2 regions of the Neorhizobium sp. LjRoot104 genome follow, and region 2 is predicted to be linked to the other one. Evidence: predicted binding sites of a transcription regulator. Region 2 holds the regulator's gene; the other holds the start of a gene.

Region 1 (7,369 bases), 3.9 Mb from region 2:
GAGCCGGGTGCTGCGAACCAGAGGGCGGAGACGCAGGCGATCTTGATCACCGCGAAGAAGGCGATCCAGGGTTTTCTTGGGCCGGCCTGGTCGGCGATCGAGCCGAGGACCGGCGAGAAGACGGCGATGACCAGCGACGAGACCGTCGCCATGTTGCTCCAGGCCGCCTGCGCCGAGACGGGATCCTCCGTCAGCCGGGAAACGAAATAGGGGCCGAAGATGAAGGTGGTGACGACGGTGAAGAACGGCTGGGCCGCCCAGTCGAAGAACATCCAGCCCCAGATTCCGCGCCGGCTCGTTTTCACCGGCGCATCGTCCACATCAGTAACGGCCATTTTTCCCCCGGATCAGCCAGCCTTGGCCGTTCTCCTACATCGCCCGTCCATGCGCAAGATCGCTCAGGAGACCGGCGGCGACGGTGATCTTCGGAAGCGTCAGCTCGCCGCTTTCGCTCAAGGTCACCAGTTCGGCGCCGATGCGGTTGACGCGCATCCGGTCGTCGCCGACCCAGGCTTCCAAAGGTTTCTTCTCTTTCGGATGGGCTGTCAGCGCGGCGATGACGATATCGCGGCGTGCCGAGGCGAGCTGCTGCAGGCTGCGGGAGAGCGCCAGGCTTTCGTAGTGCTCCGACGTGCTGATCCGATCTCCCGCGCCGATCAGACGGTTGACCCGGAAGGTCTCGGTGACGGCGAAATAGCTCTCGGTGGCGCGCGCCATGGTTTCGCCGGTCCGGTCGGCGATCAGCATGATCTCCGGCACCAGGACGAGTGTCGAGAGCAGCAGGATTTCCCGGGCAAGCGATGCCGGAATGCCCTGCGCCTCGAGTTCCGCGGCGCGGGCCGCGGTTTCCACGAAGTCTCCGCCGGCGAGCGACGAGCGCAGGCCCTTGATCGCGGCCTTCAGCCGGCTCATCGCGCCGTCCATGTCGCCGGTGCCGACCTGCGTCTGCAGGATGAGGCGGGTTGCTTCCGCAAAAGTCTCGGTGGTCCGGGCGTAAAGGTCGTTCTGCAGCTGGCCGGGAATTTTTCCGTCCAGCGCATCGATCTCGGCCCAGAGCTTGGGAAGCTCAAAGCCGTCGCGGGCGAGGAAGGCGGCTTTCACGACATTCGCCGCCGTGGCGCCGGTCATGTCGCTCATCTGCTGGACGAAACCCGGGCCGCCGCGGTTGATCGCCTCGTTGGCGAGCGCGGTGGCGACGATTTCGCGGTGCAGGCGGTGGGACTGGATGTCCGCCGCATAGGCCTTCTGCATCTTGGCCGGGAAATAGGCCTTCAGGACGGCCGAGAAATAGGGGTCGTCGGGCAGGCTGCTGTCGATCAGGGCGTCGAAGAGGACGATCTTCGAATAGGAGAGCAGCACGCCGATTTCCGGCCGGGTCAGCGGCCTGCCGGAAGAATAACGCTCGGCAAGCTCCGCGTCGTCGGGCAGGGTTTCGACCTTGCGGTTGAGCTGGCCGAGGGATTCCATCACCGACATCAGCCGTGAAAGTTCCTCCCGGTTGCCGGTGCCCTTGCGTTCAGTCAGCGAGATCGACAGCGGCTGCAGGTAGTTGTTGCGCAGCACGAGATGGCCGACTTCCTCGGTCATCGAGGCGAGAAGCTGGTTGCGCTTGTCGCGGGTCAGGCGTCCGTCCTGCATGGCCGGGTTGAGGGCGATCTTGATGTTGACCTCGACGTCGGAGGAGTTGACGCCGGCCGAATTGTCGATCGCGTCGGAATTGCAGCGTCCGCCATTCAGCGAATAGGCGATGCGGCCCTTCTGGGTCATGCCGAGATTGGCGCCCTCGCCGATGACGCTGGCGCGCACTTCGGCCGCGGTGATGCGGATCGGATCATTGGCGCGGTCGCCGACTTCCGTATCGGTCTCGTGAGCGGCCTTGATATAGGTGCCGATGCCACCGAACCAGAGAAGGTCGATAGGGCTCCTGAGGATAGCGGTCATGATCTCGAAGGGCGTTGCGGTCGTTTTGTCGATGCCGATCGCGGCGGCGGCCTGCCTGGTGAGCTTGACCGACTTTTCCGAGCGGGAAATGATCATCGCGCCTTCGGAAAGGGTCGACTTGTCATAGTCCTGCCAGCTCGAGCGCGGCAGGGCGAACATGCGTTCGCGCTCGGCGAACGACTTTTCGATATCCGGATCGGGATCGATGACGATGTCACGATGGTCGAAGGCGGCGATGAGGCGGATCTTGCGCGACAAAAGCATGCCGTTGCCGAAGACGTCGCCGGACATGTCGCCGACGCCGGCGACCGTGAACGGCGTCGTCTGGATGTCGATGTCCTTCTCGCGGAAATGCCGCTTCACGGCCTCCCAGGCGCCGCGGGCGGTGATGCCCATCTTCTTGTGGTCGTAGCCGGCGGAACCGCCTGACGCAAAGGCGTCGTCCAGCCAGAAGCCGGCTTCCTGGGCCAGGCCGTTGGCGGTGTCGGAGAAGGTTGCCGTGCCCTTGTCGGCGGCCACCACAAAATAGGGATCGTCGCCATCGAGGCGGATCGTGTCAGGCGGCCCGACGATGTCGGCGCCAACGATATTGTCGGTGATCGACAGAAGGGTGCGGATGAAGGTCTTGTAGGCCTCCTTGCCGGCATTGAAGAAGGCGTCTCGGGCGCTTGCGGGGGGCAGCATTTTCGGGAAGAAGCCGCCCTTGGCGCCGACCGGCACGATGACGGCGTTCTTGACCTGCTGGGCCTTCACGAGGCCGAGGATTTCCGTGCGGTAGTCCTCGCCGCGATCCGACCAGCGCAGGCCGCCGCGGGCGACCTTGCCGAAGCGCAGATGCACGCCTTCGACCTCGGTGCCGTAGACGAAGATTTCGCGGAAGGGGCGGGGTTCCGGCAGGGCGTCCAGCAGCTTCGGATCGAGCTTGAAGGCGAACATCCGGTGCGGCGCGCCATTGGCGTCGCGCTGGAAATAGTTGGTCCTGAGCGTCGCATCGACCGCATTGACGAAACGGCGAAGCGTGCGGTCCTCATCGAGATTGGGGACGTTGCCGAGCGCTTCCTCGATCTCGGCGTGATGGTCGGTAAGTTTCTTGACGCGGGCCTTCTCAGCGATCTTCGGATCGAAACCGTCGCGGAAGAGACGGAAGATGGCCGCGGAGATGGCCGGGTATTTGACCAGCGTATCGGCGATATAGGACTGCGAATAGACGATGCCGGTCTGGCGCAGGTAACGGGAGTACGCACGCAGCACCGTGACTTCGCGGGCGGAGAGGCCAGCGAGCAGAACCAGCCGGTTGAAGGCGTCGTTGTCGATCAGGCCTTCGAAGGCGGACAGGAAGGCCTCTTCGAGCAGCAGTCCCTCGCGGGCAAGGTCAACCTCGCGGCCGTCGCCGAGCTGCAGTTCCATGTCGTGGAGGACGACCTGGCTGCGGTCGTGCTCGGGTCCGACCTGGATCTCGAACGTCTGCTCGCTGACGGCATGGAAACCGAGGTTTTCGAGAAGCGGCACGCGGCGGGAAAGCGACAGATGCCGGTCCCGGTGGAAGATCTTCAGCGATACCGTGTTCGCCGTGTCGCCGGGACGGCGATAGAAGGCGATGCGGATCGCTTCGCCCGCGGCGCAGGCGGCGATGTCCGGCAGGTCGGCGAAGGTTTCCTCGGGCGAGAAGGCTTCCTGGAAGGCCTGGGTGACGGAGAGCCGCGGCCCCTCCTCCGCAAGTGCGGCGAAGCGGTCCTCCCAGGGGGTGGCGATGAGCCGGATCGCTTCTTCGAGCTTGGCTTGGGCGATTCGCGGCGTCTTGCCGCTGCGGCGGCCGATGATCATGTGGACGCGGGCGACGCCGCCCTCCGGGAAAGCCGGGTAATAGGCGGAGACGTGGCCGTCATAGACCTTGGTCAGGTAGTCGCCGACCTTCTCGCGGACCAGGGAATTATAGTCCTCGCGGGGGACGTAGACGATCACCGAAACGAAACGGTCGAAATGGTCGATGCGCGGCAGAACCCGGACGCGCGGACGCTCGCTCAGTTCCATGATCTGCTCGCAGAACCGGGCAAGCAGCTCCGTATCGATCTGGAAGAGATCGTCGCGCGGGTAGGATTCGAGCGTGTTTTCGAGCATGCGGCCGGAATGGCTGTCGGGGTCGAAGCCGAAATGTTCTTCGACCCGGCCGGCCTTGGCGCGCAGGAGCGGGATATCGCGGACGGAATGGGTATAGGCGGTCGCGGTGAAAAGGCCGACGACGCGCAGTTCGCCGACCACTTCGCCCTTTTCGTCGAAGCGCTTGACGCCGACATAGTCCATATAGGCGCGGCGGTGGACGACGGACTTCACATTGGCCTTGGTGACGATCAGGAAATCCGGGCCGTCGAGGAATTCCAGGATTTCCGGCGTGGTCGTCACCGCGTCCTTGCCCTGGCGCAGGACGAGCACATCCGGATCGGAGAGAATGCCGAGACCGCGGCCCTTGCCCCGCTCGACCTTGGCCTCAGTGCCCTTGCCGGAATAGACGTATTCGCGCATGCCGAGGAAGGTGAAATTGTCGTCGCGCAGCCAGTCGAGGAAGGCGAGCGCCTCATCCCGATCGGCCTTGCGGCGGCTTGTCGAGTTGCTGAGCTGCCTAGCGGCACCGTCGAGGACTTCCAGCATGGAGCCCCAGTCGGTGATCGACAGATGCACCTGGTCGAGGATGTAGCGGATGCGCTCGACGAGCGAAGCGGCCTGTTCCTCGTTGAGCGGCGAAAGATGGATCTGGATGAGGCTGACATGATGGGCCGGATCCCCGGGCTGCTCGTTGGAGCGCAGCACCGGTTCCTTGCCCGGCTCGACGACCAGGATCGGATGAACCGCCATGGTGAGGTCGCGGTGGGTCGCGGTCACTTCGCCCATGACCGAATCAAACAGGAAGGGCATGTTGCGGTCGACCACGGTCAGCACCGAGACCGGAACCTTGTTCGGCTCGACGCCGGCGATCGGTTCGACCGTGATGTCTGCCCGCACCCGGGGCCAGGCCATCAGCCGCGCGGCTGCGTGATTGGCGGAGAGCGCCAGCATGTCCGGCGTGTAGCTTTCGAGGTCGTCAGTGCTGGCCCGGCCGAACAGGATAAGGGGGTCGAGATGCGGCCCCTTGCTCGCAGCAACGATCTTGCGCGCGCTTTCGATCTGTTTTTCCCGTTTCGGATTTTGCCTGACGGCCATGTCCCTCTCCCCTTTTTCCGTGCTCTGACGGAATAAACCAGATTTGTGTCATCATGCGGCAACGTGGCCGATCCATGTCAGTCGGCACCACACGTTTCATTCTTCCGTGAAGCCTTGTTGACATGCGGCGACGAAGAAACGATCAACAGGGCCATCATAGCCGGAAGTCAATCTCATGCAGGATACCAGCAGCGCCGTCCTCGTCATCTCCAGCCATGTCGTACGCGGCTCGGTCGGCAATCGCGCCGCCGTCTTCGCGCTCGAGACGCTGGGCTTTCCCGTCTGGGCAATGCCGACCGTCGTACTCCCCTGGCATCCCGGTCATGGGCCTTCCACGCGGCTGACCTTTCCCGAATCAGATTTCGACAAAGCTATAGACGATCTTATTCGCGCGCCATGGCTGGGAGAAGTGAAGGCGGTGCTGACCGGTTATTTCGGCAATGCCGCCCAGCCGCGTTCCGTCGCACGGCTGATAAGGGCGCTGAAGGAGAAAAACCCCGACCTTCTCTATGTCTGCGATCCGGTCATGGGCGATCTCGGCGGGCTCTATATTCCGCAGCCGACGGCGGAAGCGATCCGCGACGAACTCATTCCGCTGGCGACGATCGCCACGCCGAACCGCTATGAGCTCGCCTGGCTTTCCGGTGCGCCGCTCGAAACCAACAACGACATCATGGACGCGGCAGTCGCGCTCGGGCCGCCGCGCATCCTGGTGACCTCGGCGGTGCCGATGATGGCGGGCAGCACCGGCAATCTCTACCTGACCGGCAAACATGCGCTGCTTGCCGAACACCGGCTGATCGACAATCCGCCGAACGGGCTCGGCGACCTTTTGGGAGCCCTGTTCCTCGGGCGCATCCTGGCCGGCATGGACGAGGAAAAGGCGCTGCAGCTGGCGACGGCGAGCGTTTTCGAGATCCTTGCGCGCACCGCAAAACGCGGCGGCGACGAACTGACGCTGGAGACCGATGCGTCGAGCCTCTCCACGCCCATGGCGATGGTTCAGATGCGCCGGCTCGTGCACCCCTTGCAGCGGGCCAGGCGTTGAGGGCATAGGAATTTCGCATATGCACAATGGCCGTTGATCTTCGGCCGGAGCCATTATAATCGTTGCTGCATGACGGATTTTCCTGACAGACTTCTGGCGGGCTACCGCAACTTCATGAGCGGTCGCTATAGTGACGAACGCGAGCGCTACCGTGTGCTGGCGGACAAGGGGCAGAAGCCCCATACGCTGCTGATCGCCTGTTGCGACTCCCGTGCCGCGCCGGAGACAATCTTCGACTGCGGCCCCGGAGAGATGTTCGTGGTGCGCAACGTCGCCAACATGGTGCCGCGCTACGAGCCCGACGGGCAGTTCCACGGCACGTCGGCGGCGATCGAATATGCCGTTCAGGTGCTTGAGATCGACAATATCGTGGTGATGGGCCATGGCCGCTGCGGCGGCATCCAGGCGGCGCTGGATCCCTCCATGAAGCCGCTGTCGCCGGGGGATTTCATCGGCAAGTGGATGGGGCTGGTCAGGCCCGCCGCCGAGCAGATCCAGAACAACGACTTGATGACGCAGGCCGAACGCCAGACCGCGCTGGAGCGGGTCTCGATCCGCAATTCGATCGCCAATCTGCAGACGTTTCCCTTTGTTCGAAAACACGACGAAGAGGGGAAGCTCGGCATTCACGGCGCCTGGTTCGACATCTCGACCGGCGAGCTCTGGATCATGGACAGCAAGGGCGATTTCGTCCGTCCCAACCTGGATGAGCCGCCGATCGAGGCCGAGCAGATCTCGGCCTGATTTCACGACGAACGAGGCTTATTGGCCGTCGATCTGGGCGCCCATATAGGCGATTGCCTGCTGGTAGACGGTTGCGGCGTTCCAGCCCTGGATGGCAACGAAGTTCGGCTGGCCCGGCTGATAGCCGGCACCCGGCCTCCAGCCGTGTCCCTTCAGGAAGTTGGCGGTCGATGCAAGCGCATCGGCGCGAGAACGGACCATGTCGATATGACCGTCCCCATCGCCGTCGGCGCCGTACCGGATGACGTTCAGCGGCAGGAACTGCGTCTGGCCGATCTCGCCATGCGCAGCGCCGCGGGCGGTGACGCTCAGATCGCCTCGGCCGACGAGCTGGAGGGCCGCATAAAGCTGCTCGGTGAAATAGGCGGAGCGGCGGCAATCGTAAGCAAGCGTTGCAACGGCGGAGAGCGTGTGCTGATCGCCCATGAAGCTGCCGAAACC
Region 2 (7,369 bases):
CACGACCGAGCTGCATTTCGGTGCCTGACAGAAACAACGTTTCGCCGCCGAGTTGGCGCATGCCGACATCGAAGGATACGCGGGTGCGGGTGGAGGGCTTTTCGAAGATCATCGCCAGCATCTTGCCGGCGAGCGGCTTTTCCGCCGTGCCGGCCTTGGTCGCCTGCTTGCGGATCTTCGCGTCGTCGAGGATGACCCTGAGATCAGCCGCGGAAACAGCGGAAAGATCGAGAAAATGCTTGGGAGATGCCATGTGATGTTCCCTGTGAAGCGGGAAACCTGCAACGGCGTCCCGCTTTGCCCGCTCAGGCCGATTTCTTCATCTCGGAAGCGGAAAGCTTTTCCGCCGCCCTCTCGATGCGGGCAAGCCCTTCGCGGGCTTCCTCCGCCGTGACTGTGAGCGGTGGCAGGAGACGCACCACGTTGTCGCCGGCCGGAATGGCCAGCATGTGTTCGCCGCGTATGGCAGCAACCAAGTCGCCCGCGGGCACCTTCGCCTTCACGCCGAGCAGCAGGCCTTCGCCGCGAACGTCCTCGATGACATTGGGGAAGCGGTCCTTCAGGCTCGCGAGCCCCTGGCGCAAGACCAAGGCGACGTCACGGACGTTTTCCAGGAAGCCATCGCCCAGGATCACGTCGAGCACCGCATTGCCGGCCGCCGTGGCGAGCGGATTGCCTCCGTAGGTCGTGCCATGGGTGCCAGCGGTCATGCCGGACGCGGCGTCCGCCGTGGCAAGGCAGGCACCGAGCGGGAAACCGCCGCCGATGCCCTTGGCAAGCGCCATGATGTCGGGCGTCACGCCCGCCCATTCATAGGCAAACAGCCTGCCGGAACGGCCGACGCCGGTCTGGACTTCGTCGAAGACCAGCAGCAGGCCGTTGTCGTCGCAGATCTGGCGCAGCGCCTGGAGGAATTCCTTCGGAACCGGCCGCACGCCTCCCTCTCCCTGGATCGGCTCGATCAGTATGGCCGCGGTTGCATCGGTGATCGCAGCCTTCAGGGCATCGATATCGCCGAACGGCACCTGATCGAAGCCTTGGACCTTCGGGCCGAAGCCTTCGAGATATTTCGCCTGGCCGCCGGCAGCGATGGTCGCCAACGTACGGCCGTGGAAGGCGCCTTCGAAGGTAATGATGTGGAAGCGCTCCGGATGCCCCTTCACGAACTGATAGCGGCGCGCCGTCTTGATGGCGCATTCCAGGGCCTCGGCGCCGGAATTGGTGAAGAACACCTTGTCCGCGAAAGAATTGTCGGCGAGACGACGCGCCAGCTTCTCCTGGCCGGGCTGTTCGAAGAGGTTGGACGTATGCCACACCTTGTCGGCTTGCGCCTTCAGCGCACCAACGAGATGCGGATGGCCGTGACCGAGCGAATTGACCGCGACGCCGGAACCAAAATCGAGATATCGCTCCCCACTTTCCGTCACAAGCCATACGCCCTCGCCGCGCTCGAAACGCAGCGGAGTCCGGGCAAACGTGTCGAAAAGCGCGGCTTCAGCCATGGCGACATCACTCCTCTAGGCAGTCCAGAAAGGCCCATGGAACGGGCCGAAAAAATCAAAAATGCCGCCCACTGGGCGGCGGGGGCACTATCGGGGTTTAGGCCGTCAATGTCAACAAAGCTCGGCGTTTTGGGCAAGCCAAGGCGGGAAAGCGACAGGCGTCGGCCTATGTGACAAAAATGACTCTCCCGGACAGCAAGTTGGGGAAAACCACGAAATCGATTCCCGCAGATTCCCCCGACTCTTGCCACGGAGTCAGCCTCACACTAGGTTAAAGATCAATTACTAGACTGCATGCGGCGGAACTAGTCACCTCAAGCATAGATATAGTGGGTGCTGCGAAATGAATTTCGCAGCAAAGGTGGAAGGATTCTGCATGCCAGCAACGTTCAAAGGCGGAGAACGGGCATGAACTGGACAGACGAGCGTGTCGAGAAGCTCAAAAGATTATGGTCGGAGGGCCTCAGCGCCAGCCAGATCGCAGCGCAACTTGGAGGCGTGAGCCGAAATGCCGTGATCGGCAAGGTGCATCGTCTCAGCCTGCCGGGCCGGGCGAAAGCCGGCGGCACGGTTGCGACCAGCCGTTCATCGACGGCCAAGCGCACGACGTCGGCGCCGCGGGCTCCAAACTACGCATCGCGCGTCGCGACCCGGACCGTTACCCGCGCCGTCGGTGCGACGATGGTCAAGGAAGAGGTCGAAATCGAACCCTATCAGGAGATGGAGTATCGTCCCGCCTCCAACGTGGTGGTGCCGATTTCCCGTCGTCTCGCATTGACGGAACTGACCGAGCGCACCTGCAAGTGGCCGGTCGGCGATCCGCTCAAGGAAGACTTCCACTTCTGCGGCTGTGAATCCCCGGATGCGTCGCCTTATTGCGGCTATCACGCAAAACTCGCCTACCAGCCGGTCAACGAGCGCCGCAAGGTTGCCGCTCGGGTCTGAGCGGCGGCGCGACACGAGGACAAGATCGAAAGCGGGCGCGAGGCCCGCTTTTTTGTTGCGCATGGCAGACATGTCGGCCAGGCCTTGCTCCGGATCGGCATTGCGCCTATTTGACGGAGCAGCGAGGACGACCTCCCCCATTCGGGCAAAAACTCCGGGACGACCCGGAACGCACCCAGGAGGTCATCATGCGCTCGACACGCGACCGTATCCGCCATGCCATCAGCTTCGAACTGATCGGGCTCGCTCTCATCACGCCGCTCGGCGCTATCGCCTTCGGCATGCCGGCTGCCGACATCGGCGTGGTCGGCATCGGCAGCGCGACGATCGCCACCGGCTGGAACTATCTTTACAATCTCGGCTTCGACCATCTGATGCAGCGCTTCACCGGCACCACGCAGAAAAACACCGCGATACGCGTGGCGCATGCGGTGCTGTTCGAACTTGGTCTGCTGATCGCGCTTCTGCCGCTGATCGCCTGGTATCTCGGCGTCAGCATCCTCCATGCGCTGATGATGGATGTGTCTTTCGCGGTCTTCTACGTGGTCTACGCCTTCGTCTTCAACTGGGCCTATGACCGGATCTTTCCGCTGCCGGAATGGCAGCGGCAGACCCGGGCGGCCTGAAAGCCGCCTCTCAGGATTCCATCGAGTAACCCGCGCCGCGGACGGTGCGGATGACATCCTGCATGTTGGAGAAGTTGAGCGCCTTCCTGAGGCGCCCGACATGGACGTCGACGGTACGCTCGTCGACATAGATGTCATGCCCCCAGACGCCGTCCAGGAGCTGCGACCGTGAGAACACACGGCCGGGCGAGGCCATCAGGAATTCCAGAAGGCGGAATTCGGTCGGGCCGAGGCGCACTTCACGGCTCTTGCGGTGAACGCGATGGGTTTCCCGATCGAGTTCGATATCGCCGCAGCGGAGCACGCTGGAGAGCACTTCGGGACGGGCGCGGCGCAGCATCGCCTTGACGCGGGCCATCAGTTCCGGCGTCGAGAAAGGCTTCACCACATAGTCGTCGGCGCCGGTGGCGAGGCCGCGAACACGTTCGCTCTCCTCGCCGCGGGCCGTCAGCATGATGATCGGCAGGCGCTCCGTTTCCGAGCGCATGCGCAGCCGGCGGCAGAGTTCGATGCCGGAAACGCCGGGCAGCATCCAGTCGAGTATCAGAAGATCCGGCGTACGCTCCTGAAGCCGGATCTCGGCTTCATCCCCCCGCAGGATCGTCTCGACCTCATAACCTTCCGCTTCGAGATTGTAGCGAAGAAGCACGCTGAGTGCTTCTTCATCCTCCACCACAGCGATTTTAGGCAGCATTTCGGCTCTGCTCCGTCAGCATTCCATCATTTATTCGGTAATCGCGCCGAGCGTGTTCGACGAGTCGTCCTTCGGGCGATCGCCTTCCGGCTGGGCGCCGGTGGTCATGTAGTAGATGGTTTCGGCGATGTTGGTGGCGTGGTCGCCGATACGCTCGATGTTCTTGGCGCAGAACAGCAGGTGCGTGCAGGTGGTGATGTTGCGCGGATCCTCCATCATGTAGGTGAGGAGTTCGCGGAACAGCGACGTGTACATCGCGTCGATTTCCTCGTCGCGGATGCGGATCGCCTCGGCCTTTTCCGCCGAGCGCGTCGCGTAGACGTCGAGGACGTCCTTGAGCTGCACGAGGGCGAGATCGGAGAGATGTTCGAGGCCGCGGGCGAGCTTGCGCGGAACGCCGGTGCCCTGAACCGCGATGACGCGCTTGGCGGTGTTCTTGCCAAGGTCGCCGACGCGCTCCAGATCGGACGCGATGCGCAGCGAACCGACGATCTCGCGAAGGTCGGCTGCCACGGGCTGGCGGCGTGCGATCGTGACGATCGCCTTGTCGCCGATCTCGCGTTCGGCGTGATCGAGGATCACGTCGTCGGAGATGACCTTCTGGGCCAGGGCAGCGTCGGAATTGACCAGCGCGCGCACGGCGTCCGAGCACATCTGCTCGGCGAGGCCGCCCATTTCGGAGATGCGGCGGCTCAGGTATTTCAGTTCGTCGTCATAAGCCGACAGGATATGGGTCGATGCCATCTTCTCGTCCTCAAAATTGATTTTCAGGCGGCGCGGTCGGCTGGATCAGCCGAAACGGCCCATGATGTAATCCTGCGTGCGCTGGTCGTCGGGATTGGTGAACATCTTGTCGGTGTCGTTCTCCTCGACGAGCTGGCCGAGGTGGAACATGGCGGTGCGCTGCGAAACGCGGGCAGCCTGCTGCATCGAATGCGTCACGATGACGATCGTGTAGTTGGCGCGCAGTTCATGGATGAGTTCTTCAACCTTGGCGGTCGCGATCGGGTCGAGAGCCGAGCACGGTTCGTCCATGAGGATGACTTCCGGCGACACGGCGATCGCGCGGGCGATGCACAGACGTTGCTGCTGGCCGCCGGAAAGGCCGGTGCCGGATTCATGCAGTCGATCCTTGACTTCGCCCCAGAGGCCGGCGCGCTGCAGGCTCGCCTCGACGATCTGGTCCATGTCGGCCTTGTTCTTGGAAAGGCCGTGGATGCGCGGACCGTAGGAGATGTTCTCGTAGATGGTCTTCGGGAACGGGTTCGGTTTCTGGAAAACCATGCCGACGCGAGCGCGAAGTTCCACGACGTCGATGTTCTGGTCGTAGATATCGTCCGAGTCGAGGGTGATCTTGCCGGTAACGCGGCAATTCTCGATCGTGTCGTTCATCCGGTTGAGGCAGCGCAGGAAAGTGGACTTGCCGCAGCCGGAAGGGCCGATGAGAGCTGTCACCGTGTTTTCGCGAACGTTGAGGTTCACGTCGAAAAGCGCACGCTTTTCGCCGTAATAGACGGAAACGTCCTTGCCGATCATCTTGTGAGAAGCATCACTCATCTTTTGGTCCAGCGCCTTTTCAACTGCCGATTCTGACATCATGTTCATTGTCATACTCCTTCTACCAGCGCCGCTCGAAGCGACGCCGCAAGAGAATTGCGCCAACATTCATTAGGATGAGGAACAGGAGCAGGATGATGATTGCTCCCGAGGTGCGTTCGACGAACGCGCGTTCCGCTTCGTTCGCCCACATATAGATCTGTACCGGCAGCGCCGTCGAAGGATCGAGCGGCGTCGTCGGATAGTTGGCGACGAAGGCCACCATGCCGATCAGGAGCAGCGGTGCGGTTTCGCCGAGTGCGTGTGCGAGGCCGATGATCGTGCCGGTCAGGATGCCGGGCATCGCGAGCGGCAGGACATGGTGGAAGATCGTCTGCATCTTCGAAGCGCCGAGGCCGAGGGCGGCCGCACGGATCGACGGCGGCACGGCCTTCAGCGCCGCGCGGGTGGCGATGATGATCGTCGGCAGCGTCATGAGGGTAAGTACCAGGCCACCGACGAAGGAGGCCGAGCGCGGCAGGCCCACGAAGTTGACGAAGACCGCCAAGCCAAGCAGACCGTAAACGATCGAGGGAACGGCCGCGAGATTGTTGATGTTCACCTCGATCAGGTCGGTGAACTTGTTCTTCGGGGCGAATTCCTCAAGATAGATCGAGGCGGCGACGCCGATCGGCAGCGACAGGACGAGCACGATCAGCATCATGTAGAACGAGCCGATCAGCGCGACGCCGACGCCGGCCGCTTCCGGACGGCTCGATGCGCCGTTGACGAAAATGCCGCCGTTGAAGTGCTTGGCAAGCGCCCCGCTGTCGGAGAGCTGCTTCATCCAGCCGAGCTGCTGGTCGTTGACCTTGCGGTTCTCCTGGCCGACGTCGAGGTCGATCTGGCCCTTGTAGGCCGAGTCGATGTCGCCGGAGGCAAGCAGTGTCACCGTATGCGTCGTGCCGATGATCGCCGGATTGGCGACCACCAGGTCGCGCAGCTGGACGCGGACGCCGTCCGACAGCATCTGGCCGATGGCGCGGGCCGCGACACGGTCGTCGACGCTGACGTTGAGCAGCTTGGCGAGAGCGTTGCGGGCGACGATCGGATAGTTCGCCGTCATCAGCTTCTGTGGATTGGTGGCACGTTCGTTCTGCGGATCGATGATCTGCTGCGAGAACTCGACCGGCATGGTGATCATGGTCTGCTGGAAGGCGGTGTAACCCTTGGAGACAACCGACCACAGCAGAAGCATCAGGAAGATGATGCCGAAGGAAAGCGCGGCGATGCCGTAGGCACGGAAGCGGCGCTCGGCGGCGTAACGGCGCTTGATGCCGATATCGCGACGGACGGACTTGGCCTTGGGGATGCCGGCGGCGGGAGAAACCACATCGGTCATTCGTACTGCTCCCGGTATTTGCGCACGATGTAGAGCGCGTAGATGTTGAGGCAAAGCGTGATGGCGAAAAGCGTGATGCCCAGCGCGAAGGCAACCAGGGTCTGCGGCGAGGTGAACTCAAGGTCGCCCGTCAGCTGGTTGACGATCTTGACGGTCACGGTCGTCATCGGCTCGAAGGGGTTGATCTGCAGCCGGGCGGCGACACCGGCCGCAAGCACGACGATCATGGTTTCGCCGACGGCGCGCGATGCTGTCATCAGAAGCGCGCCGACGATGCCTGGAAGAGCAGCCGGCAGCACGACCTTCTTGATGGTTTCCGAACGGGTGGCGCCGAGGCCGAGCGAACCGTCACGCAGGGCACGCGGCACTGCGGTGATGATGTCGTCCGACAGCGAGGAGACGTAGGGGATCAGCATGATGCCCATGACGAAACCGGCCGTCAGAACGCTCTGTGCCTGGATGAAGTTGGCATAGTCGCCGGTGACGAGACCGTTCAGTTGCGAAGAAATGTCGCGAAGGAACGGGCCGACGGTGGTCAATGCGAAGAAGCCGTAGACGATGGTCGGAATGCCGGCGAGCACTTCGAGCAGCGGCTTGGCGACCGAGCGGACTTTCGGCGAGGCATATTCGGCCATGTAGATTGCCGAGAAAAGGCCGATCGGAA

What was found. The regulator PhoB, encoded in region 2, activates phosphate uptake and scavenging genes when phosphate is short. The targets are predictions, from matches to a motif close to TGTCATNNANCTGTCAT.
Region 1: a site for PhoB is predicted at 5,243-5,259, ahead of ACSQ8R_RS19485 (NAD-glutamate dehydrogenase). Genes of this name have one in related genera too.

What each region holds. Positions count from the first base shown of each region.
Region 1 covers NZ_CAXURS020000001.1:3,968,923-3,976,291, reverse strand. Annotated here, with positions in the region: gene ACSQ8R_RS19490 (MFS transporter) at 1-335, opposite strand, end outside; gene ACSQ8R_RS19485 (NAD-glutamate dehydrogenase) at 370-5,136, opposite strand; gene pdxY (pyridoxal kinase PdxY) at 5,312-6,184, shown strand; gene ACSQ8R_RS19475 (carbonic anhydrase) at 6,254-6,928, shown strand; gene ACSQ8R_RS19470 (lytic murein transglycosylase) at 6,947-7,369, opposite strand, start outside.
Region 2 covers NZ_CAXURS020000001.1:111,279-118,647, forward strand. Annotated here, with positions in the region: gene argF (ornithine carbamoyltransferase) at 1-253, opposite strand, end outside; gene ACSQ8R_RS00580 (aspartate aminotransferase family protein) at 306-1,502, opposite strand; gene ACSQ8R_RS00585 (GcrA family cell cycle regulator) at 1,911-2,447, shown strand; gene ACSQ8R_RS00590 (PACE efflux transporter) at 2,636-3,073, shown strand; gene phoB (phosphate regulon transcriptional regulator PhoB) at 3,084-3,767, opposite strand; gene phoU (phosphate signaling complex protein PhoU) at 3,798-4,511, opposite strand; gene pstB (phosphate ABC transporter ATP-binding protein PstB) at 4,557-5,372, opposite strand; gene pstA (phosphate ABC transporter permease PstA) at 5,386-6,705, opposite strand; gene pstC (phosphate ABC transporter permease subunit PstC) at 6,702-7,369, opposite strand, start outside.